DNA from 3 places in the Vibrio sp. PSi01 genome. Region 3 is predicted to be linked to each of the others. Evidence: predicted binding sites of a transcription regulator. Region 3 holds the regulator's gene; each other region holds the start of a gene.

Region 1 (10,847 bases), on a different contig from region 3:
AAAGAGAAAAGGCAACCTGACACGCAGCCATGTTGGTTTCATCCATGTTGGTTACGGCAACCAACATGTCGGCATCTTGCGCGCCCGCTTCACGTAGTGTGTTCGGGTGGCTGGCATAACCGTTTACAACCCTAAGGTCGTATTTATCCTGAAGTTCACGAAGTCGGTCAGTATTACGGTCGACAATAGTGATGTCGTTGTTTTCACCAACCAGGTTTTCAGCAAGGGTACCGCCAACTTGGCCTGCACCTAGGATAATGATCTTCATAGCCTGTCTCTTTTCTTTACCGTCGTAATTCTAGTGATCTCACTTTGTTTTGATAATGCACTAGAAAGAAACAGCGGCTAAGAAATAAATTCTTAGCCGCTGTTAGTTGTTATGCCTGTTTTACTAGAACTGCGTAGTAGAAGCCATCCATATCTTCTTCTCCAGGCAGTATTTGACGACCTGGATTTTCGATATCAGACCCAACAAGCGTTGCGTTCTCGGTTCGCTCAAGGAATGCTTTCACTTGCAGCACGTTTTCTTGCGGCGTGATAGAACATGTCGCATAAACCATGGTGCCGCCTTCTTTCAGCTGACGCCACATTGCATCCATGATCTCGCTTTGCAGCTCTGCTAGTGCATCAATATCAGATGCACGACGTAGCCACTTGATGTCAGGGTGACGACGAATTACGCCAGTCGCTGAACAAGGAGCATCAAGCAGGATACGGTCGAACTTATCACCCATCCACCACTCTTCAGGGTAGCGAGCATCGCCACAGATTACGTCGGCACGCAGTTGTAGGCGTTCAAGGTTATCGTAAACACGGTCTAGGCGTTTAATATCACTGTCAATCGCAACCACTTCAGTGTCTTGAGTCTGTTCAAGAATGTGCGCAGTTTTACCACCTGGCGCTGCACAACAGTCTAGGATTAGCTCACCATCTTTGGGTGTTAGGTAATCAACAGAAAGTTGAGCTGCAGCATCTTGTACAGATACCCAACCTCTGTCGAAACCCGGAAGCAAAGTAACATCACAAGGTGACGCTAATTTTATGGCATCAGCCGCTTCTGGGTGCAGTGTGTATTCAATGTTTTCGTTTTTAAGCAGTTCAACATACTCGTCACGAGTGTGGTGTTGACGGTTTACGCGCAGCCACATTGGTGCTTTGCTGTTGTTTGCTTCAATCAGTTGCTCCCACTGATCTGGGTAGCTTTCTTGAAGCATTTTTAGAATCCAGCTTGGATGGCTGTATTTGCCCGCATTGTGGCTAACTGCTTTTTCATCTAGCTCTTCTTGATCGCGCAGGTAGCTGCGAAGTACTGCGTTGATCAAACCACTCAGGCTTGGGCCGCGCAGCGTTTTGGTTGCTTCAACTGTTTCAGCAACGGCAGCATGCGAAGGGATGCGCATAAAGCTCAACTGGTAAATGCCTACTAAGATCAGGTGGTGGAATACGCGCTTTTTACCTTTAAGCGAGTTTTCCATCAGTTCGTTAGCGATTGACTCCAAGCGAGGCAGGTAACGAAGTGCGCCGTAGCAAATCTCTTGCAGTAGAGCATGGTCTCGCGGACGGATCGTTTTTTGAGCCGCAGGGAGAGCGTGTGAAAGAGAGTGGCCTTTATCGACAACTTGGAATAGGACATTTGCAGCAGCAGCGCGAACATTCATGAGGGGTACCGAATATTTATTTGAATACATGAGGGCATCTCTGCCCTCGTAAAGGTTTTCTAAACTGTGTTTTTACAAGCTACACGTTTTTAAGTACATATTGAGTAGCTTTAAAGCGGTTAAGAAAGTTGAGTCCCAACTTCAAACCAGCTTGCACGTGAGTTCAAGATATCTTGAACTGACATAGCTTTTTTGCCTGGAACTTGTAACTGTTCCAATACTAGTACTTTGTCGCCAGTCGCAACATAAATACCAGTCTTATCTGCTTTGATTATTGAGCCAGCTGGCGCAGACGTCGATTCTTCATCAACACGTGTCTGCCAAACTTTAATGCTTTTTTCATCATTAGAGCTGCTATCAGTAATCGCAAAGTGACTCATTGGCCATGGGTTGAAAGCGCGCACACAACGTTCGATGTGTTCTGCACTGTCATTCCAATCAATTTTTGCTTCTTCTTTGCTCAGCTTCTTCGCGTAGTTAGCAAGCTCGTCATCTTGCTTCTCAGCAACAGCCTTACCAGAAGCGATGTCTGCTAAACACTCAACAAGAGCATCAGGACCAAGACCAGCTAACTTTTCGTACATTGACGCACTGGTATCTGTAGATTCGATTGGTAGCGTTGCGATGCTTAGCATATCACCGGTATCTAGGCCGATATCCATCTGCATGATCGTCACGCCAGTCTCTTTATCGCCCGCCCAGATAGAGCGTTGGATCGGAGCAGCACCACGCCAGCGTGGCAGGATTGAACCATGCACGTTGATACAACCTAAGCGAGGCGTATCTAATACAGCTTGTGGAAGCAATAAGCCGTAAGCGACAACAACCATGATGTCAGCATTCAAATCTGCTAGCTCTTGCTTAGCTTCATCTGACTTGAAGTTTTCTGGTTGGTAAACCGGAATATTGTTTTCAAGTGCGATGTTTTTTACCTGGCTCGCAGTCAGTTTTTTACCGCGGCCTGCTGGACGATCTGGCTGTGTGTAAACAGCAATAACTTCATGCTCCGAAGACAACAACGCCGCCAAGTGACGGGCGGCGAAATCCGGAGTACCTGCGAAGACAATTCTTAAAGATTGACTCAAGGTAGACTTCCTTCTTAATTTAGTAATAGCAGCGGTTATTAGCCTTGTTTCTCGTTGAAACGTTTAATCTTCGCTAGCTTATCTTGAATACGTTTGCGCTTTAGTGGCGATAGGTAATCAACAAACAACTTACCTTCTAGGTGGTCAAGTTCGTGCTGAACACAGATAGCCAGAAGGTCGTCAGCGTCGAATGTGAATTCGTTGCCTTCGCGGTCCAATGCTTTAACTGTGACTTCTGCAGCGCGAGGTACTAGAGCTCGAGCGCCGGGTACAGATAGACAGCCTTCTTCGATACCATCTTCGCCACGCTTCTCGGTAATTTCAGGGTTGATCAGAACAATAGGTTCATCACGTGTTTCTGAAATATCGATAACAACGATGCGTTGGTGGAAATCTACTTGCGTTGCCGCAAGGCCGATACCTTCTTCGTCGTACATGGTTTCAATCATGTCATCAACGAACTTTTGAATCTCTGGGGTAACTTCTTTTACCGGTTTCGCCACGGTACGTAGACGATCATCTGGTAATGTTAATACTTGTAATACAGACATATACACTCGAAATATTGAACTGTGCCGAAACAGCTTAAACCTTGTTGGCTCAATTCTAGACATTTTAGAGGTCAAATGACAGCATCCTGAAGGTAATTCTCAAATCAGATGTCATATATTCAGACCAAGGAACCTAGGTCATGCGTCATTTTTCTTCTATTTTTTCTCTCGTTTGTGCCTCACTTTCGTTCACCGTTATGGCTGAAAATAGTGAGCAACCTTTAACCATTAGGCAGGATGCACCTCAGGTTTATGTCGTAGTTAAGGGCGATACCTTATGGGATATTTCCACGATGTATCTCGATAGTCCTTGGTTGTGGCCGAGGTTGTGGCAAGTAAATCCAGAGATAGAAAACCCTCACCTTATTTACCCCGGAGATAAATTGTCTTTGGTTTGGATTAATGGCGAGCCTGTATTGAGCCTAAAGCCTGTAATTAAACTGAGCCCTAAGATTCGTGTCTCTGAGAAGAAAGCGGTGCCTACCGTCAACGAGGGGCTGGTTCTGCCATATCTACAATCTGACCGCTTGGTTGAGCAGCAAGATATCCAATCAGCTCAACGAGTGTTGGGGACAAGCGATGGTAAACGTTTCTTATCGGGTGAAGACCGGTTATTTATCTCGGGTAAACAGCAGTATCCCAAGTGGGGTATCTACCGCGCCGTCGAAACTTACCAGCGACAGCTACCTCAGGCGAGTATGACCTCGTTACGTTTGGTCGCCACGGCACGCTTAAAAGAAGTGGACGCTGAGTTCAGTCGCTTACAGATCGAGACCCAACTGCAAGAGGTGCTGCTTAACGATCTAGTGTTGCCTGAGCTTGGTGTCGATCAGGTGAAGCTCTCAACCACATTTTATCCAGCGCCTAGTGCTGCAGGGCAGTTTGCTAATATATTGGGTTCATTAGATGGCAGCCAATACAGTGCAAAGAATCAGGTGGTCGTTATCAATAAAGGCTCACAGGACAATCTTCGCCAAGGCTCTATGTTTACCCTCAGCGAAAACGGCGCTGTGGTGTTTGGTAAGCAAGGTGAATACAGCTACAAAGAGTCAGCGGCGAGCGATAAGGTGCAATTGCCAAGTACCTCGCTCGGTAGTTTGATGGTCATCCGCCCTTACGAGTATTTTAGTCTCGCCCTGATTACTCAGAGCTCAAAACCGGTTAGCAATGACATTCTGGCGGTATCGCCTGTGGACCTTGCTTTGAAGGAAGAGGTTAAGGGCACCAAGTGAATGAGCAACCACTGATCGCTTGGCTCTCTCTGAGCTTTGTTCCGCAATTGGGTGGCAAGCGACTTTCTCGATTGCTGAGCATTGATTCCCCTCCGAATATTGTTGGTTACTCAAGTCAGCAACTGCAAGCGCTTGGTCTGTCTGCCAAGCAAATTGCTTATTTAAGAGAGCAAGCCCCAAGAGAAGTGGAGGCTTGCTTAGCGTGGCAAGCAAGACAACCCAACCATCACATCCTTACCCCGAATTGCCCTCATTACCCCAAACTGCTGAATGAGACCGCCTCTGCGCCAAGTGTGCTTTTTGTTAAAGGTCATGTTGAAAAATTGATTGAGCCTCAAATCGCGATGGTCGGCAGTCGCAATGCTAGTCTCGAAGGGTTGCAAACCGCGAAGTCTTTCGCCAAAGAGTTCGTTCAAAACGGTTTGATTGTCACCAGTGGCTTAGCGCTCGGTATCGATGGCTATGCTCATGATGGTGCTCTAGATAAGGGTGGGGAAACTTTTGCTGTGTTGGGTTCGGGTTTGGATTCTATTTATCCTGTCCGACACCGAAATTTAGCGGATAGAATTTGTGAGAATGGTGCGTTGATTTCAGAGTTCCGTCCAGATGCCAAACCACGACCTGAACATTTTCCTCGTCGTAACCGTATTATAAGTGGTTTATCGCTCGGAACCTTAGTGGTTGAAGCAGCTGAGAAAAGTGGCTCTTTGATTACGGCTCGCTATGCCATGGAGCAGGGGCGCGAGGTTTTCGCGCTTCCAGGTTCGATTCATAGCCCAACCAGTCGTGGAGGGAATAGTTTAATCAAAGCTGGTGCATGTTTGGTACAGAGTGCTCAAGATGTTCTGATTGAAATAAAGAGTCTGTTAGACTGGTCTATTGATCAGCAGCCCAGTTTGTTCGAACCTACGTCCAGTATTGGGGAAAATGAACAATTGCCATTTCCACAGCTGTTCGCTAACGTAGGGTTAGAGGCGACACCCGTTGATATTTTGGCACAGAGAACCCATATACCTGTGCATGAGGTCATGATGCAGCTTTTGGAGCTTGAGCTCTCAGGGCATGTTGTTGCAGTTTCCGGTGGCTATATTCGAAAGGGGAGAGGCTAAGCTATGATGATGGACATACTGATGTACTTGTTTGAAACCTACATCCATAGCGATTCTGAATTGCAGGTGGATCAAGATGAGCTGGAAGATGAGCTTCTTCGAGCAGGGTTTCACCAAGATGATATTTATAAGGCTCTCCATTGGTTAGAAGATCTTGCAGCATTGCAAGATACCGAGAACCAAGCGGCGATTAGTGTGTGTTCCAATACCTCGATGCGTATTTATACCAGTCGAGAGATTTCACGTATTAATATGGAGTGTCGAGGTTTCTTACTGTTCCTTGAGCAGATCAATGTACTCACAACAGAGATTCGTGAAATGGTGATTGATCGTGTGATGGGGCTTGAGACCAACGAATTTGAATTGGATGATCTGAAATGGATTATCTTAATGGTGCTATTTAATGTGCCGGGTAATGAAAGTGCTTACACGCAAATGGAAGAGCTGTTGTACACCAAAGAGCAAGGTATCTTGCATTAATACAGGCTTGTCATGAGTAGTAAGATTGATAATCAGCTTTTTTCAGCACATGAACATGCATTAGAGCATGAACCATGTCCACAGTGTGGTGGAGAGCTTCAGCTTCGCCATGGTAAGCACGGTCCATTTTTAGGCTGCAAGCAGTATCCAAGTTGCGATTACATCAAACCCCTACATCAAAACGATGGCCATGTGGTGAAAGAGCTGGGTGTACCATGTCCTAAATGCCAAAACGAATTGGTATTAAGGCAAGGTCGCTTTGGGATGTTTATTGGTTGTAGCAGCTATCCAGAGTGTAATCACATCGAATCTTTGGACCAACCGAAAGAACGGCCTGAAGAGCAGCCACTTGTTGCTTGCCCTGAGTGTGGCAGAGGCCATTTGGTTGAGCGTAAATCTCGATATGGCAAAATCTTCTATGCTTGTGATAACTACCCTAAGTGTAAATTCGCCGTTAATCAGCCACCTGTTATAGGTCGTTGTGAAGAATGCTTGTTTCCATTGTTGCTGGAGAAGAAAACGGCCAGTGGTACTAAGAAGCAATGTGCTGATCGCAAGTGTCACCACATTCAATCTCAATAACCTGATGTTATAGACACAAAAACGGCGCTCAATGAGCGCCGTTTCTATATTAAACCCACAATGAAAGCTTACTTCAGTTGCTCTGCAAATTCATGAACAGCAGGGTAGGCTTGCTTATCGAGAATGTTTGCCAATGAACATAATGTTCTTTGCAGCTCGGCGTTGTAGTCAGCGCTCACATTGATGTGGCCCATCTTACGACCCGCACGCTTCTCTTTGCCATACCAATGAACATGACAACCGTCTTGAGCCAGAATAGCCTCAGGGAGAGTATCTTCGCCAAGAATGTTGATCATTGCCGTAGGACGAATCAGTTTAGTGCTGCCTAGTGGCATTCCACATACGGCACGTAGGTGATTTTCAAACTGACAAGTTTCAGCACCTTGTTGAGTCCAGTGGCCAGAGTTATGAACACGTGGTGCAATCTCATTTACAAGCAGTGAACCTTTAACATCAAAGAATTCAAGCGCCAACACACCAACGTAATCCAAACGCTCTGCAACTGAGGTGAACATGGTTTTCGCTTGCTCTTGCAGTTCAATGTCATCAATTGCTGTCGATAAGCTCAACACGCCATCGGTGTGAACATTCTCAGCCAGTGGGTACACTTGAATATCGCCATTGATACCACGAGCACCGACCAGTGAGACTTCGCGATCAAACGGGACGAACTCTTCAGCCACAATTGCTTGGTTATCTGTTGCGGCAATGCACTCCGCCATTTCTGTCCATGTCGTGTCAACATTGTCTAATGTCTTTAAGCGCCATTGACCTTTGCCATCGTAGCCGCCAAGTGTGCTCTTCAATACCATTGGTAAGCCAACGTGAGCGATCGCAGCGTCAAAGTCTTCGCGAGAATTAATCACGTAGTACTTGGCATTTTTCACATTTGCTTCGTCTAACAGGGCTTTTTCAAGGCGACGATCACCGCCAGCTTTGATTGCTTCTGTTGTCGGTAAGAACTTACCGCTGCGCTCACACACCTCAAGTACATCGTGAGGGATATGTTCGAATTCAGCAGTAATGACGTCCGCACGCTCAATCGCATTTTCTAAGCCGCTGCCTAGAATCGCTTGCGTTAATGGGTGAACAATATTTTTGCTGCCAACATCAAAAGCAGAAATTTCAATATTCAGTGGTGCCCCAGCTAGGGACATCATGCGAGCAAGTTGGCCCGCGCCTAACACAAGAACATGCATGGGAATTAGTCCTCTGCAGGGTTTGGATTAGCCAGAACCGTTTCTGTTTGCTCAGAGCGGAACGCTTCTACTTTTGCCATCACTTCTTCATTGTGAGTACCAATGATTTGCGCGGCTAGGATACCAGCGTTAGCAGCACCAGCTTCACCGATAGCCAGAGTACCTACCGCGATACCTTTTGGCATTTGTACAATAGAAAGCAGAGAGTCCATGCCTTTCAGTGCTTTAGACTGAACGGGAACACCAAGAACAGGTACGCTTGTGAAAGCTGCAGCCATACCCGGAAGATGCGCAGCACCACCAGCACCCGCAATAATCACTTTAATACCGCGCTCTTTCGCACTGGTTGCGTAGTCTGCAAGCAACTGAGGTGTGCGGTGAGCAGAAACCACTTTTGTTTCGTACGCCACGCCAAACTGATCCAACATTTCTGCAGCTAGCTTCATTGTTGGCCAATCAGATTTAGAACCCATGATAATACCGACAGTCATCTCAAACTCCTTCAGGTACGATTTAATTAGTGATTAGATATTTTGCGCGCATTATACGGGTAAAATTGCTTAAGGAAAACGTTTGCGTCAGTCTAAGTTGTTAATTGATACATTTTATAAACAAATAGCTTTAGTCACAGTGAATGATAATTTGTACACTTAGCGAGTTTGATAACTGAATTAACGAGGCAGCCCGTGGATAACTTTCAACATACATTGCAGGCATTACAGCAAGGTGAAGTCATTGCTTACCCTACCGAAGGCGTTTTTGGGGTCGGTTGTGATCCCGATAATCCACAAGCTATCAAGAAATTGCTCGATTTAAAACAGCGACCGATGGAGAAAGGGTTGATCCTAATTGCTGCGAGTTATGAGCAGTTGTTGCCTTATATTGATGAAAGCCAGTTGACGGAAGCGCAGTTAGCGACCGTAAAAGCAACGTGGCCTGGCCCAGTTACTTGGATCATGCCAACCAGCAGCAAAGTGACTAACTGGGTCAGCGGCCAGTTTGATTCCATTGCAGTACGAGTGACTGATCACCCTTTAGTTCAAAGAATGTGTAATGAATTCGGTAAGCCGTTAACCTCTACCAGTGCCAACCTGACTGGCGAGCCGCCTTGCATGACGACTGAAGAAGTTCAGCAGCAACTTGGCCAATATCTAGTCTCTATTTTAGAAGGTCACACGGGTGGTCGCGAAAAACCAAGCGAAATTAGAGATGCAAAAACGTCGAAAATATTAAGACAGGGTTAAACCCTGCAAAGGAAGTAAGATGTCAGCAATTGATAAAGAAGCAGTAAAGCAGTTTTTACTGAGCCTACAAGATTCGATTTGCCAACAGCTTGAACAAGCTGATGGTGCAGCTCTTTTTGAAGAAGATGCATGGCAGCGTGAACCTGGCGAACGTCTTGGTGGCGGTGGTCGAACTCGCGTGATGACCAATGGTGCGGTATTTGAGCAAGGCGGTGTTAACTTTTCTCATGTCGCTGGTAAGGCTATGCCTGCCTCTGCAACAGCTCACCGTCCTGAATTAGCCGGACGTAAGTTTGAAGCTATGGGTGTCTCATTAGTTATCCATCCTAAAAACCCATACATCCCAACCTCACACGCGAACGTACGATTCTTTATTGCCGAAAAGGAAGGGGAAGATCCTATCTGGTGGTTCGGTGGTGGTTTTGATTTAACGCCATTCTATCCTGTCGATGAAGATTGCCAATCTTGGCATCAAACTGCTAAAGACCTGTGTGCACCATTTGGTGATGATGTTTACCAAGAACACAAAGAGTGGTGTGATAAGTACTTCTATCTACCTCACCGTGATGAAACACGTGGTGTTGGCGGTCTGTTCTTTGATGACTTAAACGAGTGGGGCTTTGAAAAGAGCTTCGCTTATATGCAGGCGGTCGGTGAAGGTTTTGCAGCCGCGTATTTACCAATTGTAGAACGACGCAAAGAGACACCTTATGGTGAACGTGAGCGTGACTTCCAGCTTTATCGTCGTGGTCGCTATGTTGAATTTAACCTTGTGTATGACCGTGGCACCTTATTTGGCCTGCAAAGTGGTGGTCGCACAGAGTCTATATTGATGTCGATGCCGCCGTTGGCTCGTTGGGAATATCGCTATGAACCACAAGCGGGCTCACCAGAAGCTCTGCTTTATAGCGACTACCTAAAGCCTCGAGTTTGGTAGTTCTTCCTTCCTTATAGGGATAGTGATAGGGTCATCTATATAGAAGACCCTTTTTTATTTCTGTTAGGTAAGGATATGACACAGCAAGTAGATCGTTATGCCGTTTTCGGTAACCCTATTGGTCAAAGCAAATCGCCATTCATTCACACATTATTTGCTCGCCAAACCAGCCAACAACTTACCTATACAGCATTACAGCCAGAACATAGTGAATTTATCACTGCTGCGAAAGCCTTTTTCAGCGAAGGTGGTAGAGGATGTAATGTCACAGCACCTTTTAAAGAAGATGCGTATCAGTTTGCCAATCGCCTAACTGAAAGGGCTGAACTAGCTGGTGCTGTAAACACACTTAAGAAGCTCGATGACGGAGAAATCATTGGTGATAACACCGATGGTGAGGGTTTAGTTCAAGATCTGCTTCAACATCAAGTTGCGTTAAAAGGAGCTCGCGTTCTTCTTCTTGGCGCTGGTGGTGCTGCGAGAGGAGTGATTCAACCTCTTCTCGACCAAAAGCCAAAACAGTTGGTGGTCGCAAATCGAACTAGTTCAAAGGCTGAACTTCTGGCTGAGATGTTTTCTTCATATGGAAACATTAAAGGAATGGGATTAAGCGATGTTAATGAAGGGTTTGATGTCATCATTAACTCGACCTCATCTGGTCTAAGTGGTCAGCTTCCTGAAGTTTCTGAGATTATCTTTAATTCGAATAGTTCCGTTTATGACATGGTTTACGGTTCGGGAACTACCGTATTTAATCAATGGGCATTAGA
Region 2 (10,847 bases), on a different contig from region 3:
CGGGCGCAGCAGCGAAAAACGTAGGTGCTTGGTCTACCTTCTCTTGAAGAAAAGACACTGCATTTTCGACTTGATCATCGGATAAGTGCAATACAGATAGCGTAAAACTGCTACCTTTTAGATCTGGGTTACTAGACATCGAAAAACTACAGGACCTCAATAGCGAATGGGTACAATTTCTTTATCAATAAAATAAAGGGCATTGCCTGAAACTAGGTTTATCATGTTATATTCCCAAACCAAGCACAGCAAGTAATCTTGTTGTCAAATGAACGTTTTGTTCTCAATATTTCCCCAACATAAACTATTGATCTCGCAAGTGAGAGTTTTGTAGTCATAAACAATTAAAAAAGGTTTGTCATGCTGTGTTCTATATATAAAAGTTCAAAGAAAGAAGGAACATACCTTTATATCCCTAAGAAGGATGATTTCTCACAAGTTCCTGACGCATTGATGCAAATGTTTGGTAAACCTAGTTTTGTAATGGTAATTAAAATGGATGGTCGTAAACTGGCTCAAGTGAACATCGATAAAGTGAGAGAGTCACTGAATACCGATGGTTTCTTTTTGCAGGTTCCGCCACCACCGGTTAATGAGCTTGAGCTTCATAAAGAGCGTAAATCGCAACAAAAAGTTCAAGACGAAGAGTGATAGCCACCTCAATTCAGGGAGGAGTGATCGTTGAGTAAATTTTCAAAAACCATATTGGCAGTGTCGGCGTTATTATTGGGTAATAGCTTGGCCATTAGCTCAGTACAAGCTGAAGAGTTGAGCTTTGAGCAATATGTAGAAAAACTAAAGCAACAAGGCCGTGAAGAAGGCATTTCCGAAGCGATCATTGAAGAAGCCTTTGATGGTGTGACGTTTAAGCCAAGAGCCGTGAAAGCCGACAAAAATCAGCCTGAGAAAAAACTGACTCTGGATGAGTACATTCCAAGAGCAGTGCCAGATTGGAAAGTGAAGCAGGCGCGAGCGCTTTATAAAGAGCATTACCAAGCGTTAAAGCGTATTGGCGATGAGTATGGCGTTCAACCAAGGTTCATTGTCGCGTTATGGGGCGTAGAGAGTAATTTTGGTAAGTTCACGGGGAATTACAGCGTTATCGATGCATTGACGACCATGGCTTATGAAGGACGCAGAGAAGCTTTCTTCCGTAAAGAAGCTATGGCCGCACTAACGATTCTCGACCAAGGACATATAGCACCCAAAGACATGAAAGGCTCTTGGGCTGGTGCTATGGGTCAACCTCAGTTTATGCCAAGCTCATTTTTAGCTTACGCCGCTGATGGCAGTGGTGATGGCAAGAAAGATATTTGGGGTACTGAAGAAGATGTGTTTGCTTCGGCGGCTAATTATCTCAGCCAATCGGGTTGGGATGACAAATATACTTGGGGGCGTCAGGTTCACGTTCCATCAACCGTGTCTATTGAGATGCAAGGTCGAGACGAAGACAAAGCGAAGTACTTAAAAGAGTGGTCTGAACTCGGTATTACGCGTTTCGATGGTCGCGCGCTACCTAAGCTAGACGAAGACATCAAAGCTTGGCTGATTATGCCTGATGATGAAACTGGTCGTTCGTACCTCATTTACAACAACTACAATGTGTTAATGAAGTGGAATCGTTCTTACTACTTTGCGTTAGCAGTTAGCCACCTAGCAGACAGAATTAAGTTTGATTAATCGACCTAAGGTCGCCTTGAATAGCATTTAGCCTAGTATAGGCCGAACGAACTAAAGGACTCTTCGGAGTCCTTTTTGTTTTATCCGATTTTATATTTCAGAGATTTAAGAAGGTGGCCTTGTGCTAACAGATAGAGCCGCACAGATGGTGATATTCCATGCGTTAATCAAGCATGAAGGCTTTACCAGTGCTGCAAAAAGTTTGAATGTGTCGGTGTCTCACATCAGTAAGCAAGTTGCTTTGCTCGAAGATTCGATAGGTATCAAGCTGGTACAAAGAACCACACGTAGCCTAACGCTGACCGAAGCTGGGGAAGTGTTCTATCAGCACTGTGAGCAGCTGTTCAATACTGTCAAAGCGGCTCAAATGGATATGGACAGCCAACGAGATGATATTTCTGGAATATTGAGAGTCGGCTTGTCACAGTCATTTGGCACACTGCATATCATTCCTGCGATTGATCAGCTCAGACAACTTTATCCTCAGCTGAGAATCGAGGTCCACTTGTTTGACTACAAGGTAGATATGATTGAAGAGCGATTGGATCTCTGGATCACCAATAACGAAGATTTGCCCGAAGGTTATATTGCGCAGCGATTGGCAGACAGTCAGTTTGTGGTGGCTGCATCTCCTGACTATCTAATTAAAGCAGGGACTCCACATGTGCCTTCTGACCTGATTGACCATAACTGCCTTATCTATCGTAGCCGAGAGCGAGATTACACATCTTGGGCGTTTGATAACGGGCAAGAGAACCTTAGCGTTAAAGTAGCGGGTGATTATTCTGTGGATTTGGCTGAAGCAGTACGGGATGCGGCAGTTTCAGGGTGGGGCGTAGCTTATCTAGCCACATATTTAGTGAAGGAAGAGTTTAGAACGGGCAAGCTCATCCAAGTTTTACCGGAATGGCGAGCGAGCCAGTTGATGCCTTTCTATGCCGTATACCCTAGCCGCAAGAATATGCCGAAGAAGCTTTCCGCGGTGATTGAATTTATTAAAGACCATATCGGATCACCGACCTATTGGGATGAAAACCTTAAAACCTGCGTTGAATTACATCGCTAACTTTTTCTAAATCTATAAATATAATTTCCATATGGAAAAAGTATGCTTTTTAATCAAAGTTATTTATTAAAATTCAATGATTTAATTAATTACATTGTTCCGAATTGATTACCCCAACATCACGTTAACAATCGCACCTTGCCGCAAACGATTTCCTCTATACAATGCGTCGCCTTTCCTACCTACAACTTTTAGGTTGACGCACATGGCTTCCCTACTTGGAATTATCACTATTTTAGTTGCCGCTTGGTTACTATCTACGGACAGAAAAAATATCCCGCTGAGAACGGTTTCTCTAGCTTTCTTACTGCAAGTTACATTCGCGCTATTGGTACTGTATGTTCCAATGGGCAAAGAAGTATTGAATGCAGCCACAGGCGCGGTGTCTAGCTTAATCAATTACGGTCAAGAAGGGATAAACTTCCTTTTTGGTGGCCTTACCAATAATGGATTCGTTTTTGCGATTAATGTTTTGGGCATCATTATCTTTTTCTCTGCATTGATTTCAGGTTTGTACCACATCGGCTTTATGCCAAAGGTGATCAACCTCATCGGCGGCGCTTTGCAAAAGTTCCTAGGTACAGGCCGCGCGGAGTCACTGTCTGCGACGGCAAACATCTTTGTTGGCATGATCGAAGCGCCATTGGTGGTTAAACCTTATCTAAAACACATGACAGACTCACAGCTGTTTGCGGTGATGGTATGTGGTTTGGCTTCAGTGGCTGGTGGCACGTTAGTTGGCTATGCATCGCTTGGTGTTGATTTGAACTACCTGATCGCTGCGGCATTTATGTCAGCGCCTGCTGGTCTATTGATGGCCAAGATTTTGGTACCAGGTAACGCAGATGAGGCTCAAGAAAATATTGAGTCTGACGTTGAAATTCCACGAGCAACAAACGTCGTTGAGGCAATGGCAGATGGGGCTATGTCTGGACTTCGCATTGCTGTTGCAGTGGGCGCAACACTACTTGCCTTTATCAGTGTGATAGCAATGCTAAATGGCTTACTGGGCATAGCTGGTGACTGGTTTGGCGTAAATCTAAGCTTCGAACTTATCCTAGGTTATGTGTTCGCTCCTGTTGCATGGCTGATTGGTGTGCCATGGTCAGAGGCTGTGGTTGCAGGTTCACTGATCGGTAACAAGATTGTCGTGAACGAGTTCGTGGCTTTCATTCAGCTAATGGACGTAAAAGATGCATTGAGCGAACACTCACAAGCGATCGTGACTTTTGCTTTATGTGGTTTTGCTAACATTTCTACCATGGCGATTCTGATCGGTGGTTTGGGCAGTTTAGTTCCAGAGCGTCGTTCTTTCATCTCACAATACGGTTTTAAAGCGATTTGTGCGGGTGTGCTTGCTAACTTAATGAGTGCAGCGATTGCTGGTGTGGTACTTTCTCTGTAGCTAGATGATAAGTACCGAATGGATGAGTCAGTCACTTTATTTCCCCTATAGTAAAGTGACTGATTAATCGCAATAATATTCGGTTAGCACGAAAAAGAGAGCCTATAGTTTAATCACGTAGGCTTTCTTGTTTCAGCAAATAGGTTTGTATCACAGGGTGTGGTACAAATTTTTAGGGGCACAAATGGATTTGTCGATTACTTCTTCTTTGGCGTTAATTGGACTTTTGTCTTTAGCTTGTCAGCTACTTGGCTGGCGTTTGCGTCTTCCCGCGATTCTCCCTCTTCTTATCGTTGGCCTGTTGCTAGGTCCCGGTTTAACTATCCTTAATCCCGATGTTATTTTCGGTGATGTTCTATTTCCGCTGATTTCGTTAGGTGTTGCTATCATTCTGTTTGAAGGTGCATTAACTCTGAATTTCAAAGAAATCAGAGGTCATGGCCGGATGGTGACTCACTTAGTGAGTTTCGGCATGTTGATTACATGGGCGTGCATCGTGATGGGGGCTTATTATTTTGTCGATTTCAGTTGGCCGTTAGCGGCACTGTTTGGGGCATTGGTGGTTGTCACTGGCCCGACGGTAATTGTACCTATGCTACGTAGTATTCAGCCCAAATCCTCTTTAGGCAATATATTGCGATGGGAGGGGATTATTATTGATCCTATCGGCGCTCTATTTGCTGTTCTTGTTTATGAATACATTGTCTCTTCTGCCGATCCTACTGGGCATGTACTTTCAGCTTTGGGGCTGACTCTAGCGATTGGTTTGGGGTTAGGCAGTATTGGCGGTCACCTGATTGCTAAGATGTTACAAGGGCACTGGTTTCCGCATTATCTACGTAACGTGGCTGTCCTGACGTTGATGTTGGCGGCGTTCTCTTTTTCTAATGACCTGAGTGAAGAGTCTGGTCTATTAACCGTGACCATCATGGGTATCTGGCTTGCTAACGTGAAAGGGTTGGATCTTGAAGATATTATTGAGTTCAAAGAAACCTTAACTGTGTTACTTATCTCAGCACTGTTTATCTTACTGGCGAGTCGACTTGATTCAGGGACTTTCCTCTCGATAGGTTGGGGGGGTATTGGCTTATTAGCGGTCGTTATGCTGGTGGCTCGTCCTCTGAGTGTGTGGATCAGCGGGATCGGCACGGATCTCAGCTCGGCAGATAAATGGTTTTTGAGTTGGATAGCGCCTCGCGGGATCGTCGCTGCCGCAGTTTCTTCTCTGTTTGCAATCAAGCTTCAAGAAAAGCAATTAATCGAAGGCGCAGACCTGTTGGTGCCAATGGTGTTTTTGGTCATCATCGGTACGGTTGTGATTCAGAGTCTCACTGCCAGTTGGTGGGCAAGGAAGTTAGGTGTGACCCAGGAGAAGGCACAAGGGGTTGTATTCTTTGGTGCGACTCACTTTGCACGGCAGTTTGCCAAAGTACTGGCGACACATAACATTAACAGTGTGCTTGCCGATACCAACTGGGAAAGCATTCGCTTGGCGCGCATGGATAACTTGAATGTCTATTTTGGTAATCCAGCTTCGAGCCACGCTGAAAATAATCTTGATTTGGATGGAATAGGGCGTGCGATGATTGTATCGCCGTATCGTCAAACCAACCCGTTAGTTAGCATGCACTATCAAGACGAGTTTGGAGAGAATAAAGTGTTTGAGCTTGAATCCTCAGAGAATAAACATGAAAGGCATCAAGTGAACCGCGATGGAAATAGAAGTCTGTTTTCTGAAGGCGTGACGTATTCCAAATTGAATTCACTAATGGCTCAAGGCAGCCAAATTAAGAGCACAGGCTTAACAGAAGCATTTGATCTCAACGAGTTTAAGGCTCTGTACCCTAAAGCGATTCCTCTTGGGGTGATTACCGACGGTGATTTCCGCTTAGTGACACAAGGTTCTGACTTGGAAAAACTAGCATCCACCGATTGTGAGATCGTTAGCTTACTACCACCTTCTGAACAGACAGAAAAAACCGATATTCCAGATAAGTAGCGAGTCGCTCTATATTAAAAGTGAGTAGCTTAGTATCAAAAGTGAAAAGCATAGAAAAAGCCGCAACGTTCTTCACGTTGCGGCTTTTTCATTTTATTCATACTGTCGCTGCGAGTTACTTTGAGTGAAATTGTTCACAAGCGATCATTGTATTCTCGATTAGGCTCGCTACTGTCATTGGACCTACACCACCCGGTACTGGTGTGATGAAGCTTGCACTCTCTTTAGCCACATCGTATTCAACGTCGCCAACGAGCTTGCCAGATTCCAAACGGTTGATACCAACATCGACCACAACAGCACCTTTCTTAATCCAAGCACCAGGAATGAAGTTAGGCTTACCAACGGCAACCACCACAACATCGGCTTGACGTACATGACCTTCAAGGTCTTTGGTGAAGCGGTGACATGTTGTTGTCGTGCAACCTGCTAGAAGAAGCTCTAGAGTCATTGGGCGACCTACGATGTTTGATGCGCCAACCACAACCGCGTGTTTTCCACGTAAGTCGATGTTGTAACGGTCAAGCAGCGTTATGATGCCTTTAGGCGTACAAGAGCGTAACTTAGGCATACGTTGAGCCAAACGACCTACGTTGTATGGGTGGAAGCCATCAACGTCTTTTTCTGGTGTGATGCGCTCAAGAACGTGAGTAGTATCAATACCAGCAGGCAAAGGTAGTTGAACTAGAATACCGTCAATTTCCGGATCTTCGTTCAGTTGGTCTACCAATGTTAGTAGTTCATTTTCTGTCGTTGTGGCTGGCAAATCGTAAGATTTAGAAACGAAGCCAACTTCTTCACACGCTTTACGCTTACTTCCTACGTAAACCTGAGAAGCTGGGTCTTCACCCACTAAAACAACCGCTAGGCCCGGAGCGCGTAGTCCAGCTTCTGTACGAGCCTTTACACGTGCCGCTACTTCAGAGCGAACCGTTTGAGAAATTAGCTTTCCATCAATATTTTGAGCAGTCATGAATTTCCTTAGTATTGATATTCAAGTTAGTGGCTGATGTTTTTGGCGCATTATTCCAGAAAATCTTTTTGATTACCATCAAGCAAACGATTGCTTTGGTTTAATTTTCAACACTTATATGTTTGTTGCCCTTTTTTTACTCACTTAGATCAGAATGTTACATAAAGCCGTTGCTTTACTGATTCGAATTCGTATAATTCGTTCCTGTAGCGCGCCCTTAGCTCAGCTGGATAGAGCACCTCCCTTCTAAGGAGGTGGTCGAAGGTTCGAATCCTTCAGGGCGTGCCATTATTTAAAGAAACCCGATAACTCTCCGAGTTGTCGGGTTTTTTGCATTTTACACATCATAAAACACTTCTTTTCAAGCGCTACTCATTTTCTTCTGTTATTCGTTTCATTCGGCTTATGTAAGATAAAGTTAAAATTGTTCGTTTTTTGGGTTTACATCATTTGGTAATAAAGCCACTATGAATTCACGAAGAATAGACAAGTAAAGCTATTAGCCAGTCGGTTTAAGAATCAAACCTTCTGCCAATAGCTGATTTAGAGGAAGTAATGGCAGGAAACAGTATCGGACAACATTTCCGCGTGACTACGTTCGGAGAAAGTCACGGTATCGCACTAGGATGTATCGTAGATGGGTGCCCACCAGGATTAGAAATTACCGAAGCAGACCTTCAAAGAGATTTGGACCGTCGTCGCCCTGGTACTTCTCGTTATACAACGGCTCGCCGTGAAGCGGATGAAGTGAAAATCTTATCAGGTGTATTTGAAGGCCAAACTACGGGCACTTCTATTGGTCTATTGATTGAAAATACAGACCAACGCTCTAAAGACTATTCCGAAATTAAAGACAAATTCCGTCCTGGTCATGCTGACTATACCTACCATCAAAAGTACGGTGTGCGTGATTACCGTGGCGGCGGTCGCTCTTCTGCTCGTGAAACTGCAATGCGTGTTGCGGCAGGTGCAATTGCGAAGAAATACCTGAAACAAGAATTTGGTATTGAAATCCAAGCTTACCTCTCTCAAATGGGTGATATCTCAATTGATAAAGTGGATTGGAATGAGATCGAAAACAACGCGTTTTTCTGCCCAGATGCCGACAAAGTTCCTGAGTTTGACCAACTGATTCGTGACCTGCTAAAAGAAGGCAACTCGATCGGTGCGAAGATTCAAGTGGTTGCGACTAAAGTGCCTGTAGGCCTTGGTGAGCCAATATTTGATCGTTTAGATGCTGACATTGCTCACGCTCTAATGAGCATTAATGCGGTGAAAGGTGTTGAGATTGGTGATGGCTTTGATGTCGTTAATCAACGTGGTAGTGAACACCGTGATCCATTAACTCCAGAAGGCTTCAGCAGCAACCATGCTGGCGGTATCTTAGGCGGCATTTCTACTGGTCAAGATATTGTGGCAAGCATTGCGCTTAAACCAACATCAAGCATTACCGTTCCTGGTGACACGATCACTAAAGACGGTGAAGCAACGCAGTTAATCACTAAAGGTCGCCACGATCCATGTGTGGGTATCCGTGCGGTGCCTATTGCTGAAGCGATGCTGGCTATCGTTCTGCTTGATCACTTGCTACGCCATCGCGGTCAAAACTTTGGTGTGACAACTGAAACGCCAAAAATCTAATTTTGCATCTATTCTTTCAATATTGAAATTATAGATACTAAAAGGGGCTGTCTCATTATGAGGCTGCCCCTTTTTTTATATTTTAGTGCATGACGCGCAGCGTTTCGTATTTTAGTACTAGCAAGCGCTAGTGTACCGAGCTTTCAGGGTCAAGCTGAAACGAAGGTAAGCGCCACTTGAATCGTACGGCCGCCATACGCAGCAAGTAACCAACCACAAGCGTAACAATCGTTGCGGTTACGTCGTTAATGCCAAGCTCAAGCAAACCTAGGTATAAACCTGAAGCGACAAGTGCGACAGATGCATATAGCTCTTCATGCAGAACCAATGGTGTTTGACGGCAGATAAGGTCACGCAACAAACCACCAAACACGCCAGTTACCAAGGCAGACACCATACAGATCATTGGGTGCAGACCCATGGTCATCGCGACCTTCGTGCCAATGATGCTGAACACGATAAGACCTAGAGCATCTAAACGAATGAACAAGCCTTTTAACTTGATTACCCATTTAGCCAGTCCTGTTGTGATAACACCTGCGATACAGGTGATCGCCAGATATTGTGGGTTTTCAACCCAACCTAAAGGGTAATGGCCGAGTAAGATATCTCGTACTGTACCGCCGCCAATTGCCGTTGCACTTGCAACCAACATTACACCAAACCAATCCATTTTTTGTTTGCCAGCACTGAGAGCGCCGGTCATGGCTTCTGCCGTGATGCCAATGATATACAAAACACTTAGTAGCATTGCTGTAGCTCTATAATTTAGGTCTATAAATTGGAGTTTTATAAGGCCTTGAGGATATAAAAATGAAGCGCGAGTGTAGTAGTAAAAACGCTGATTGACGAATGAATATTTGTACCGTGAATAGGCATTTCGGATTAGCTAAACTAATTATTTACCTCAAAGTGGTGTAATCTTGGATCAGCAATCGATTGTCACGATAAAGTCTAATGGTTAGCACAAAATCATTACTCGTTATAGGGCTTTACCGAGTGCTTAAAAAAACGCAAAATGCCCCTGTTCTTTTTACTTAAATATGAATTTATGACGCACCAATACTCAGACATTATCGACATTTTTAATCAGACTTTCTTTGAAAGCTTTAACACCAAATTGGAGCTCGGCGCTGATGAGCCGATCTATTTACCTGCCGACGACGACACTCCACATCATCGAATTGTTTTCGCTCGCGGCTTCTATGCCTCTGCGTTACATGAAATAGCACATTGGTGTGTCGCTGGTCCTGAGCGTCGTTTATTGGAAGACTTTGGCTATTGGTATGAACCTGATGGCCGAACTGAGTCAGTTCAAGCTGAGTTTGAAAAAGTCGAAATACGCCCACAAGCGTATGAATGGATCATTGCGACGAGCGCAGGCTTTCCTTTTAATGTCAGCTGTGACAATCTACACGGCGATTTTGAGCCAGATCGCTTGGCCTTTATGAATAAAGTACACAGTGAAGTCATGGGTATCTTAGAAGTTGGCCTCCCTCCTAGAGTAAAAATGCTTTCTGAAGCATTACGCAGCTTCTACGATGTTGAACCGTTATGTGCTAGTCAATTTATTGTGAAATAAGAGAATATTATGATTATCGAATTTGAAGAAAAACTACTTGAAGTAATTGATGCTCGCATTGAAAACGCATCAGACGATGAATTGTTTGCTGGTGGTTACTTACGTGGTCATATTTCTCTTTCAGTGGCTTCATGTGAAGAAGAAGGTATTGAAGACGTGGCTGAAGTAAAAGTACGCATTGAAAAGAGTTTAGAAGATGCACGCTCTGAACTAACACCAGCAGACCGCACTATCGTCAATGACCTTTGGGTTGAGCTACAGAATCAAGCTTGATCGCTAGCTATTTATCATTATCCGCTCAGTCCCTCCCTTTTCATTTTGCTGAGTCGTGAATAGTTTGAGACTCATTCGAAATTTTTGAATGAGTCCGTTCATTTCTTGTGATGGTTCCATTTCCTGGCTACGTTATTCTAATCCCACTTAACGGAATTACAGAAAGGTCACATCATGAAAGTTATCGCATTTGGTGCAAGCACAAGCTCTACCTCCATCAACAAAGCA
Region 3 (10,847 bases):
GATGAGTGCTGTGATGAATGCCGCCATTGTGGTCGACTTACCTGCACCGTTACCACCAGAAAGCGTTGTAACCAATCCATCAATATCAAAAGTACGTGCGAAGAAGCCGTTCCAGTTGACCATGGTTAATGATTGATACTTACCTCTTTCAATCATGCTTCACCTTCTACTTTTGTTTGTTCGCCGTCGTTTGACTCAAGGTCAAAGTCAGCTTGATCGTTAAAAATGTCTTGTTGACCGTTTTCATCTATGCCTGCATCGACTTCTGATACAGCTTCTGCTTGCTCTTCATTCAACAAGCTGCCTTGGTTAGGCTCTTGCGTATGCACCACAGCTTCACCGTCACGGATAAGACGCAATTGCGCTTCTTTCATGTCATCGCCAACACGAACGTCAGCACCAAAGCGGAATACCGCTTCGCTGATACGGAATTTTCCCGTTTCGCCAATCGCAATCAACATGCCGATACGACGTAAGCGACGTAGAGAAGTACGCACTTTTTCAAACAGCTTTTCTTTGTCTAGGTCAGAACCAGACGCACGGTTGGTTGCTAGCTTCATGAGTTTTTTCTCATCCGCTAACGACATCAACTCATCAAACAGCTCTTGGTTGGTGAAGATACCTTCATGAGTAAGGCGTTCTGGGCTTAGGTATAAGAAACACAACACTTTACCAACCAACATGTCTAGCTCAGACAATACACTACGACCAATCAGAGACGTAGAACGCGGACGCAGGTAAAAGAAGCCTTCTGGCGCTTTCACAAGCTCGGTGTTGTAGCGTTGGTAGAAATGCTGAAGCTCAACTTCAAAGTCAGACAGCAACGCGTGGTTATCTAGGTCTTCGGTTGAAACATGCTTGCCTGAACGCAGCATGCTGTCTAGCGCAGGGAACAGTGGGTTCGCTATCGCTTTTACCAGTTTCTCTGGCATGTAATCATCAGTACTTGTTAATGACATTTGCTTGTACCTTTGCACCGAAATCGTTGATTGCCTGCCAATCTGGCTGAATAGCCTGATAGTCAGACTCTGAGTAACCTAAGCGCACGGCTTGGTCGACAACAATTCTGGCTAAATCAAAATGGTGTGTGCGAGGGTGTGCTGCGAGGTAATCGCGTAACACAAGGCCAAGGTCAATTGGCGCGCCTTGCTGTTTGTGAGCTTTTAACATCTCTGCAATTCGTTCTGAAAGCAGATCATTCACTTGCTCAAATTCTTCGTACTCTACGTCGATCGGCGCTTGTCCCATCACTTCGTCATCACGAAGCACAAGCGCTTCATCACGAAGATCAGTTAGCTTATCGGCATCGGCGTAGGTCAATAACCAAGGCGCATCGAAGTAGTCGGTAACCGACTGACGCAAGCGTTGGCTAAAGGCTCGGTTTTTATCCATATCAATCGCGGTACGGATAAACTTGTGAACGTGGCGGTCGTAGCCGATCCACAAATCGATCGCTTGCTGACCCCAACTAGTGATTCGGTCAAGCTTCATCTGCAAGCCGAACAAGGTTTCGCCAACGAACTCGAGTTCATCGTCACCGTAAACAATTTCTTGAATATCGAGGATCTGTGTTTGCAGCTCATCACCCGCCGCTTGCAAGGTGTCTTGCAATTCTTTTAGCGTGGACGAGGTTTCTGAAAGCAAAGTTTCACAGTTGTTAATCGCCTCTCGCCAATCTTTGTTTAAAAGGTCGGCAATTTGCTGCTTAACGGTTTGCTGCTGCTCATCCATAACACGTTGGTTAAGATCGATCTGATCGAAAATTTCACCAACAGAATACTTGAGCACGCCGTAAACGTTCTTTCTCCAATGTCCTGGAGTTCCGCCCTTCTGCGCAGCTTCAATAGCTTTAGCCATCTCGTCCGCAACCATAGAAAGCTGGATAGACAATTTTAATTTAGAGAACTGACGGTGACGTAAGTAATAATCTGAGATACCCATCGCTAATGGCGACAAACGGTAAATGCTCGCACCATCGGTGATTTCGCTAGTAAAGCGGCTAATCAGCTTCTGTTTAACCAACTCATTGATGGCGTTGTTGGCACGAAACGCAGACGCTTCGCCAGTATCTTCAAACAGTCGAGTGACAATAGTAAATGCATCGTGCAATTCACCCTCGCCCAACTCTTCATCGAACCTTTCATTGCTTAATACTGCGATAGCAATCAAAAATGCTAAGCGCTCTGGTGGCAAGTTTAATGAAAAATCATGCTGCTTGACCCAGCCCACCAACTCATCAATTGGCTGCTCTTCGGCAGTTTGAGTCATTTCACTCATTGTGGTTCCTGTTACTGTTTTTCGTAATATCGAACATGTTAGATATTACGCCTATTTCTTTATGACGCGGGCTTCTTACGATTGCATAGCGCATGTTGTGGCTTCTTTTACCACATTCACCGCTGCTATTGCGCAGGTTTTTGAGCCCAAACGTGAATATAACGGCCTAGTGACAGATATGGCTCTTGGCGGCATAGCTGTTTTTCCAGTTCCAATACATCTTCAAATTGGTAATCGCCCATGTACTCCATATTACCTATGTAGTCACTGAAAGAGCGAATGCCTGATTTACCACAGATTTCTAGACCAGCGTCTTCTATCCATTGATAAACCTCTTCCGGCTTCAAGCCTTTTTGTGGTTGCAGCTTAAACCGTTTTCGATGTGGCATCCCATTCAATACATGAGGAATGTTGCCACAAATCACATTTTTCAGGACTAATCCGTGGTGGTTGTAAAACATTATCGAAGCAACACCACCCGGCTTTACTTGTTCCAGTAATAAATCAAGTGCCTCTTTCGGGTTCGCTAACCACTCCATCACAGCATGAAACATCACAACATCGACTTTCCCATCGAGATGTTCTGCCACATTCTGAATGGGAGAGTGGATAAAACGATACCGCTCTAGCAAACCTGCTTCGCTGATACTTTCTTCTGCTAGTTTCAGCATTTCAGAAGAGAGGTCACACAGAGAAACATTATGCCCAAGCGACGCAATTTTTTGCGACATTTGTGCAAGCCCACCGCCAGCATCGAGTATATGCAACGGAGATATGGAACCATCAAATTTGCTCAAAGCTTGTTCTAAATCTTCCCATACGATGATCTGACGGATCTCTCCTTTGTCAGAGCCGTAAATATTTTTTGCAAATTTGTGGGCAATATCGTCGAAATTACGGTCTTCAGTCACGGCTACTTGAGTTATTATGTCCTATCGTGCCTGCTATTCTGTCACAGGAATTTCAGGAATAAAGAGGCGATGTCTCTTTTTACTACCAAGTGATGTTTTTTCGGACTATTCGGATATGTTTGAGCTGAAAAAAGTAGTGTCTTCATTATTGATGCCACTGCCAGCAATGTTAATTCTCGCTTTTCTGGGTTTAGCCCTAGTGATGTTTACTACCAAAAGGAAGACTGGTTGCCTAATTACCCTTTCAGCCCTCTGTGGTATTTTCCTCATCGCTTTCCAGCCAGTTTCTAGTCAACTTTTAATGCCAATGGAAAGGCAACACACCGCTTTTTTACCCGTCGATGACACCATCGATTACGTTATGGTTCTCGGCAGTGGTCACGTCGTAGACGACCAAATCCCACCTACATCTGAGCTTAGTCGCACAGGATTGATGCGTTTAAGTGAAGGCATTCGTATTTTACGCCTTTATCCTGGTGCCAAACTCATTTTGTCTGGCTATGGTGCGGGGACTGAAGTGAGTAATGCAAGAATGATGGCTAAAGTGGCTTTAGCGCTTGGGGTTTCAAAACCTGACATCATTTTGCTTGAAACAGCAAAAGACACGTGGGAAGAAGCCCGCCAAGCCGCCGCGTTTGTTAAAAATAAAAAGATGGTATTAGTTACATCGGCTAGCCATATGACTCGCGCCTTGAATGAATTCCATGCTGCGGGTATGAAACCATTAGCGGCACCAACCAACTACCTTGCACAAGAAGGCATTGTAGAGCCTTGGGATAAGTACATGCCTAAAGCGCTATACCTTGAGCAGACCGAACGTTATTGGCACGAAACCATGGGGTTAGTTTGGCAAAGCCTGCGCGATTGGCTAGACACGAGTAATGATAATGTTGAAGAGCCTATCGTTGTCCCTGAGCCTTCTATTTTAGAAGAAGATAATGGCGTCGTTTCTGCGGCCTAGTCTCAAATCGATATCTATTAATTTTCGGATGGTTAGCAATAACCAATAGTATGGCAAGAAATAAAAAGCCGAACCATCAATGATGTCTCGGCTTTTTTACGCTAGTTGTCTTTTTTTACTGATTAAAACGCCCGAAGGGTTTAGTCACCAGCGAACATGTAACCTTCACCGTGAACCGTCACAAAAATCTGTGGGTTCTTGGGATCAAACTCCATTTTTGCGCGCATACGACGAATTAACACATCGATAGTGCGATCATTAGGCGCATCCACTCGGTGGCTAATCATGTTCAAAATACGTTCGCGACTTAATACTTGGTTAGGGTAAGAAGAGAGTGCGACTAGCAACTCATACTCAGCCTTAGTCAGTTTAACCGGCTCACCATTTTTGCTTAGCGCTCGGCGAGGAATATCAAACGTCCACTCACCAAAACGAACAACAGACTCATCTTCTGCTTGTTCCACCACTCCCGTCGCTGTTCTACGAGCAGCAGCAATACGCCAAAGTAAGTTTTTAACTCGAACCAATAATTCGCGAAGTTCGAAGGGTTTAGTAACATAATCGTCTGCGCCCATTTCAAGGCCTACGATTTTGTCGATGCTATCCGTGCGTCCAGTAACTAAAATAATTCCAATGTCTGATTGACTGCGTAATTCGCGAGTTAGCATCAATCCATCTTCGCCTGGTAAGTTGATGTCCAGCATAATGAGATCAACGTTGTTTTCTTCCAACACGTTTCTCATCTGAGCGCCGCTCTCAGCTTCACTCACTGTGTAACCTTCGTTCTGGAAATATCCAACCAGTTTACTGCGGGTTACCACATCATCTTCTACGACCAATACGTGATAGCTCATCTACACCACTTTTCTTATTTAATAGTTTCAATGACTATTCTATTCATGACTAGTAACAATTCTAGTGGTACTGAAGATAAAAGCCAGAAACATGGATTTTTTTTGATACAAGACAATCTTAAACCTTGCTATTTATCGTCCATCGCAATTCAATATAGGCATTACTACGAACGAGTCACTTTGCGCTTAGCAAATAACCTTGTTATTCAGCCTTGGTGTGCTTGTACCCAAATGACTTAACGGCGCTGGGTATATAAACATCACAAGACTAAATCAGGATCTATGAAATGAAAGATACGAAAGCATTCAACGAGCAAAGAGCAGAAATTTACTGGTGGTTATCAAGCTTATTCGCCAAAGAGCTCACTCAAGAAGAACTCGATCACTACCACTCTGTTGAAATTCGTTCTTTCCTTTCTGGTTTAGGTTCGAATGAAGCTCTAAAGCCTTCGATTGATAAGCTTGTAGACGCATTGAACCGTCTACAAACACGTGAAGATGCCCAACTGGAACTGTCTGCTGACTTCTGCGACCTTTTCTTGAAGACAGACAAACATGGTGCTTTACCTTACGCTTCAATGTACATCGGCGAAACAGGTCTATTAAACGATAAGCCAGCTAAAGACATGGAAGACATCATGGCTAAGCACAACTTAATCGTGAACCAAGACTTAAAAGAACCTGCAGATCACATTGCTATCGAACTCGACTTCCTTGGCAATCTAATCATCCGTTCAAATGAAACTGAGCTTGAAGAAGAATTAGAGAAATCGTTCGTCATTCAACAGCAGTTTATCGATCAGCAACTACTTACTTGGTTGCCAAAGTTTAATGTGAAATGTCATGACGTTGACCAGTTTGGTTTCTACGCTTCGGTCTCGTCTTTGCTACTCGCATTTTGCAATTTAGACACTCAATATTTAGCTGGTGAATAAGTTCGCCCAACGACTAGGTAAATAAATTCAGTAGAATGTGACAATTCACCCGGATTTCTGGGTGAATTATATTGCGAGTAATTTCTAGTCAGTCTAAAATTGTGACCGCAAACGATAAAATATGAAACATTCACGAAATGCTAAGCTTATTTAAGTTCAAAGCATTTCGGTGTTAAGACAAGCCGCTCAATAGCGGTTTTTTGTTTTTTAGCACTTTAGTACCCAAAGAGCCCTACAAATTTAAGCTCTTAGTTAAGTAGCTTAACGGCTACTTTATTCCGTACTTTGGGAAAGTAGCTTCTAATAGGATAAAACCATGGCCACTATAAAAGATGTCGCTCGCTTAGCAGGCGTATCAACAACAACCGTTTCTCACGTAATCAACAAAACACGTTTTGTCGCAGAAGCGACTCAAGAAAAAGTAAACAAAGCCGTAGACGAACTAAACTATGCACCGAGTGCTGTTGCTCGTAGTTTGAAATGTAATACAACACGCACTATCGGCATGCTAGTAACTCAGTCAACCAACCTATTCTTCTCTGAGGTTATCGATGGCGTAGAGAGCTACTGCTACCGTCAAGGCTACACTTTGATTTTGTGTAACACAGGCGGTATTTATGAGAAGCAACGTGATTACATTCGAATGCTTGCAGAGAAGCGTGTAGATGGCATCTTGGTTATGTGTTCAGACCTAACTGAAGAACTAAGAGAAATGTTAGACCGTCACGCTGACATTCCTAAAGTAGTGATGGACTGGGGTCCTGAGAGCTCTCAAGCCGACAAGATCATTGATAACTCTGAAGAAGGTGGCTACCTAGCGACCAAGTACCTTATTGAACGCGGTCACTCTAAGATTGCTTGTTTAAGTGGCCACTTAGATAAAGCAGCCTGTGTTGAACGTATCGCAGGATACAAACGTGCATTTGACGAAGCTAATATTGCCACTGACGAACGCTTGATCATTGAAGGTAACTTTGAATGTGATACTGCTGTTATAGCAGCAGATAAGATTGTTGAGATGAAAGATCGCCCAACGGCAGTGTTCTGTTTCAACGACACCATGGCACTAGGTTTGATGAGTCGATTACAAGAAAAAGGAATTCGCATTCCTGAAGATATATCAGTTATTGGTTACGATAACATCGAACTCGCTGAATATTTCTCCCCACCATTGACCACGGTTCACCAACCGAAGCGTCGTGTTGGTAAAAATGCATTCGAAATTTTGTTAGAACGCATCAAAGATAAAGATCATGAAAAACGCGTTTTCGAAATGCACCCTGAAATTGTTGAACGAAGTACAGTTAAAACGTTAAATTAATTGATAAATTCAGTTTATTCTAATCAAGCGCACCTTTAGGTGCGCTTTTTTTATCAACAACATTAATGAACCTGGTATCATAACAGCAAGATCATTAATTGAAGCAATATCACATTTTGAAATAACAAGTGTGAGCTTCATTCAACAAAAACTTTATTCTATTTAATCAGTCACGCACAGGGCAAACCACTCGAAAGAGTGAGACGCAAAGCTTCCGGCCTAAACCACTCGTTGGTATGGTAGCGGGGTTACCGATGGCAAAATGCAGTGGTTACTAATAATTTAGTAATTTACGGCTTATTGACAATTTAGTTGCAACATTTTGCTAATCTCTCGGACCTGCTTATTTGGTGGCGTAGTTCAAATACACCGAGATAAATAACATGGATAAACCGATACTAAAGGACTCAATGAAGTTATTTGAGTCCCTAGGAAAAATAAAATCACGTTCAATGTTTGGTGGCTTCGGTCTTTTTGCCGATGACACGATGTTTGCTCTGGTTGTAAATGACCAGTTGCATATACGAGCGGACAAATGCACAACAAAACAATTTGAACAACAAGGGTTTCAACCTTACGTTTACAAAAAACGTGGCTTCCCTGTTGTTACTAAATATTTCGCTTTGCCTGAAGGCCTGTGGCAGGATCAAGAAAAAATCTTGCAGCTTGCGACTACGTCTTTGGGTTTTGCTAAAGATGAAAAAGCTGAACAGTCTTCTGCTAAACCAACTCGATTAAAAGACCTTCCTAACCTTCGACTTGCTACCGAGCGCATGTTGAAAAAGGCTGGGATAGATTCCGTAGAACGTTTATATGAATCTGGCTCTGTAAACGCGTTTAACGCCATCAAGGAATCTCACGCGTCCTCTGTCAGTATCGAGTTACTTTGGGCGCTAGAAGGTGCGATTAATGGTACACATTGGTCTGTTATACCGCAGCAGCGTCGCGAAGAGCTTATCAGTCGCGTAAATTAACATTATCAGTTAAAACTACACATAACTAAGCCGCATTTATGCGGCTTTTTTTTATATCTGTTGAAAGTTAATCTAAGCTTTACCTGTCTATCTATACTATCGGTATGCATTGAAAATTTAGAGGAAGTATCAATGAGTAAGAAAATGATATTGGGTATTGTGTTGGTAATAACGATTGTCTTACTAGGCGTCAACTTTGGCCAATACCTCACACTTGAGAATGCCAAGGCTCAGCAAGCCGTTTTGAATGAATACATTGACAGTAATTTTATCGCCGCGGCTGCTATTTATTTCGCAGCTTACGTCATGATTACCGCTTTCTCGATTCCAGGAGCTGCTGTTGTGACCCTATTGGGTGCTGCGCTCTTTGGTTTTTGGAATAGTTTGTTATTGGTGTCATTCGCCAGTGCAATCGGTGCAACTATCGCCTTTTTGAGTAGCCGCTATTTGTTACGTGACTGGATTCAAACCAAATTCGGCGACAAATTGGCGACCATGAATAAAGGTGTCGAAAAAGACGGGGCATTTTACTTATTTTCTCTACGCCTGATCCCTGTATTCCCATTTTTCCTTATCAACCTGTTGATGGGTCTAACGCCGATGTCGGTAAGTCGTTACTACATTACGAGTCAAATTGGGATGTTGCCAGGTACAGCTGTTTTCTTAAATGCTGGTACTCAACTCGCAGAAATAGATTCACTTTCGGGTATCGTGTCTCCTTCAGTGCTGTTGTCATTTGCATTACTAGGTATATTCCCAATTATTGCTAAATGGTTGATGGGTAAGTTTCGCTCAACACCTGTAGCTGAATAATGGATATAGATTAGATAACACACATAGCCAAATAAGGTTCTATTTCAATGAAAATCTTTAGCGCATCGAACCCTACTGAAGCTCACATCATATGTGGATTGCTAGAAAGTGAGAATATTGCGTGTGAGGTCCGTGGTGAGGGTTTGTTTGGTTTGAAAGGAGAAATCCCTTTTACAGAAGATACTGACCCGTATGTTTGGCTGTATGAACCAGAACAAGCCAATAAGGCACGTGTTATTGTCAATGAATACCAAAAACAGCAAGATTCTATAATCTATGAAGAGTGGCGTTGCAGACAGTGTCATGAAGTCAATGAAGCCCAATTTGGCTCTTGTTGGCAGTGCGGTGCTGCTTCTCCTGAATAGCAGGTTTTGAAAGGTAAAGTGGCTCCAACGGCCTTATATAACAACTCGGTCAGATACCTCCTCCAAACAAAAACGGGAAGCTAAAATTAGCTTCCCGTTTTTGTTTCAATTCTATTCGAGCGTCTGTTCTGATAAAGAATCGTGATAATCACTGAATTTGCTTTTGAATAAACGCAATCGAACGCTGATTAAACTCTTCAGGATTTTCCACATTACATACGTGTCCACAATTCGGAATTTCTACTAGCTCGCTCGACTCATGTGCTTCCACCATTTCTTTTACAGGCTTAATAAACATGTAATCACGTTCGCCCATCAAATAAAGAGTCGGTATTGGTAATTCCCTATCTTTAAAATACTTCATCAAAGGGTTTACATCTGCCGTTAAGATAAACCAGCGCTTAAACTCTTTTTGGCACAGTTTTTTAGCTTCACGGATAAAAAGGTGACGAGACTCTTTTTGGCTTTTCTGCGGCATTACTACATACGCAAAAAGACTGTATAACCACATGTAAGGAATGATGTGTTTACTTAAGTTACCTAATTTGATTAAAACTTGAGAGCGAGTGTTTAGCTTAGTAACAGCACCGCCTAATACCATTGAACGCACACGCCCTGCTGCTAACTCAGCGACGTTACGTACTATGATAGTACCTAAAGACATGCCAACAAAATGGGCAGAACGAATTTTTAGGTGATCTAAAACTTTGAGAATATCGAGCGTTACCGATTTGAAGGTGTAACGATTCGAAATCAGCCCTTTAAGTATATTGTCTGATTTACCGTGCCCTCTCAGATCGATGAGAAGTAAGTTGAAATGCTGTTTATACGCTTTGATCTGTTTGAACCAGATAGAGGAACTTCCTCCTGCGCCATGCACAAACACAACCCACTCGTCGCTCGTAGGGTGAGTAAATGTTTTATGGAATAATAAACTCTCAGACATACCTATCGCTTTAATTATTAAAATGGAGCTGTGCCTCATCACAAGGCGATGACTAAGGATATCACGCAATTAAGAACTTTAAGTGATAATAGTGTCAAACCTACCATTAGTCATGTGAATACCTACTCCCTCTTTTCTACCTGACTGACATGAGTTTGCAAGCTCTGTCTTCTCAAACGTGATGTAGACAGACCAACAAATAAAAAGGCACTCTGTGAAAAGAGCGCCTTCCGTTGTTTAGTGCTAATGGTGTACATCAGCTACATCAAGAGATTAAATTAACGTTAAAATGCAGTATGGTACATTGCTAGATACTCTTTAGCAGCGTCTTCCCAACTAAAATCTTGCTGCATAGCATAAAGCTGAACCCGTTTAATTTCAGACGGCGTTTGCGCATAAAGTAACAACGATCGATGTAACACTGCCAATAGTGCTTGTGGGGTTGGCTCTTCAAAAGCAAACCCAGTCGCGACCTCAGAATCCTCATCGT

Evidence for each region. Region 3 encodes PurR, which represses purine synthesis genes. Its sites were predicted from a motif close to TNANGNAAACGTTTNCNTNA; they were not measured.
Region 1: purE (5-(carboxyamino)imidazole ribonucleotide mutase) is a predicted target of PurR. The motif match lies at 8,458-8,477, and genes of this name have one in related genera.
Region 2: folD (bifunctional methylenetetrahydrofolate dehydrogenase/methenyltetrahydrofolate cyclohydrolase FolD) is a predicted target of PurR. The motif match lies at 7,202-7,221, and genes of this name have one in related genera.

What each region holds. Positions count from the first base shown of each region.
Region 1 is NZ_JBHNYN010000030.1:1,155-12,001, reverse strand. It holds gene trkA (Trk system potassium transporter TrkA) at 1-268, opposite strand, end outside; gene rsmB (16S rRNA (cytosine(967)-C(5))-methyltransferase RsmB) at 378-1,658, opposite strand; gene fmt (methionyl-tRNA formyltransferase) at 1,778-2,743, opposite strand; gene def (peptide deformylase) at 2,782-3,294, opposite strand; gene ACFI6G_RS21635 (LysM peptidoglycan-binding domain-containing protein) at 3,435-4,526, shown strand; gene dprA (DNA-processing protein DprA) at 4,523-5,635, shown strand; gene ACFI6G_RS21625 (DUF494 family protein) at 5,639-6,115, shown strand; gene ACFI6G_RS21620 (DNA topoisomerase family protein) at 6,128-6,697, shown strand; gene ACFI6G_RS21615 (5-(carboxyamino)imidazole ribonucleotide synthase) at 6,766-7,896, opposite strand; gene purE (5-(carboxyamino)imidazole ribonucleotide mutase) at 7,902-8,387, opposite strand; gene tsaC (L-threonylcarbamoyladenylate synthase type 1 TsaC) at 8,583-9,140, shown strand; gene hemF (oxygen-dependent coproporphyrinogen oxidase) at 9,160-10,077, shown strand; gene aroE (shikimate dehydrogenase) at 10,153-10,847, shown strand, end outside.
Region 2 is NZ_JBHNYN010000016.1:376-11,222, reverse strand. It holds gene minC (septum site-determining protein MinC) at 1-139, opposite strand, end outside; gene ACFI6G_RS17730 (YcgL domain-containing protein) at 361-651, shown strand; gene ACFI6G_RS17725 (lytic murein transglycosylase) at 682-1,680, shown strand; gene ACFI6G_RS17720 (LysR family transcriptional regulator) at 1,826-2,746, shown strand; gene ACFI6G_RS17715 (NupC/NupG family nucleoside CNT transporter) at 2,952-4,151, shown strand; gene ACFI6G_RS17710 (cation:proton antiporter) at 4,336-6,150, shown strand; gene folD (bifunctional methylenetetrahydrofolate dehydrogenase/methenyltetrahydrofolate cyclohydrolase FolD) at 6,266-7,123, opposite strand; tRNA gene ACFI6G_RS17700 (tRNA-Arg) at 7,335-7,411, shown strand; gene aroC (chorismate synthase) at 7,679-8,764, shown strand; gene ACFI6G_RS17690 (trimeric intracellular cation channel family protein) at 8,892-9,515, opposite strand; gene ACFI6G_RS17685 (elongation factor P hydroxylase) at 9,816-10,346, shown strand; gene ACFI6G_RS17680 (YfcL family protein) at 10,356-10,619, shown strand; partial or broken gene ACFI6G_RS17675 (NADPH-dependent FMN reductase) at 10,794-10,847, shown strand, end outside.
Region 3 is NZ_JBHNYN010000003.1:357,262-368,108, forward strand. It holds gene mukB (chromosome partition protein MukB) at 1-156, opposite strand, end outside; gene mukE (chromosome partition protein MukE) at 153-959, opposite strand; gene mukF (chromosome partition protein MukF) at 940-2,277, opposite strand; gene cmoM (tRNA uridine 5-oxyacetic acid(34) methyltransferase CmoM) at 2,403-3,188, opposite strand; gene elyC (envelope biogenesis factor ElyC) at 3,304-4,149, shown strand; gene torR (two-component system response regulator TorR) at 4,290-5,003, opposite strand; gene torD (molecular chaperone TorD) at 5,291-5,938, shown strand; gene purR (HTH-type transcriptional repressor PurR) at 6,255-7,259, shown strand; cyclic di-GMP riboswitch class I at 7,430-7,515, shown strand; gene ACFI6G_RS06950 (TfoX/Sxy family DNA transformation protein) at 7,643-8,233, shown strand; gene ACFI6G_RS06955 (TVP38/TMEM64 family protein) at 8,366-9,046, shown strand; gene ACFI6G_RS06960 (putative signal transducing protein) at 9,094-9,411, shown strand; gene ACFI6G_RS06965 (alpha/beta fold hydrolase) at 9,560-10,357, opposite strand; gene glgA (glycogen synthase GlgA) at 10,642-10,847, opposite strand, start outside.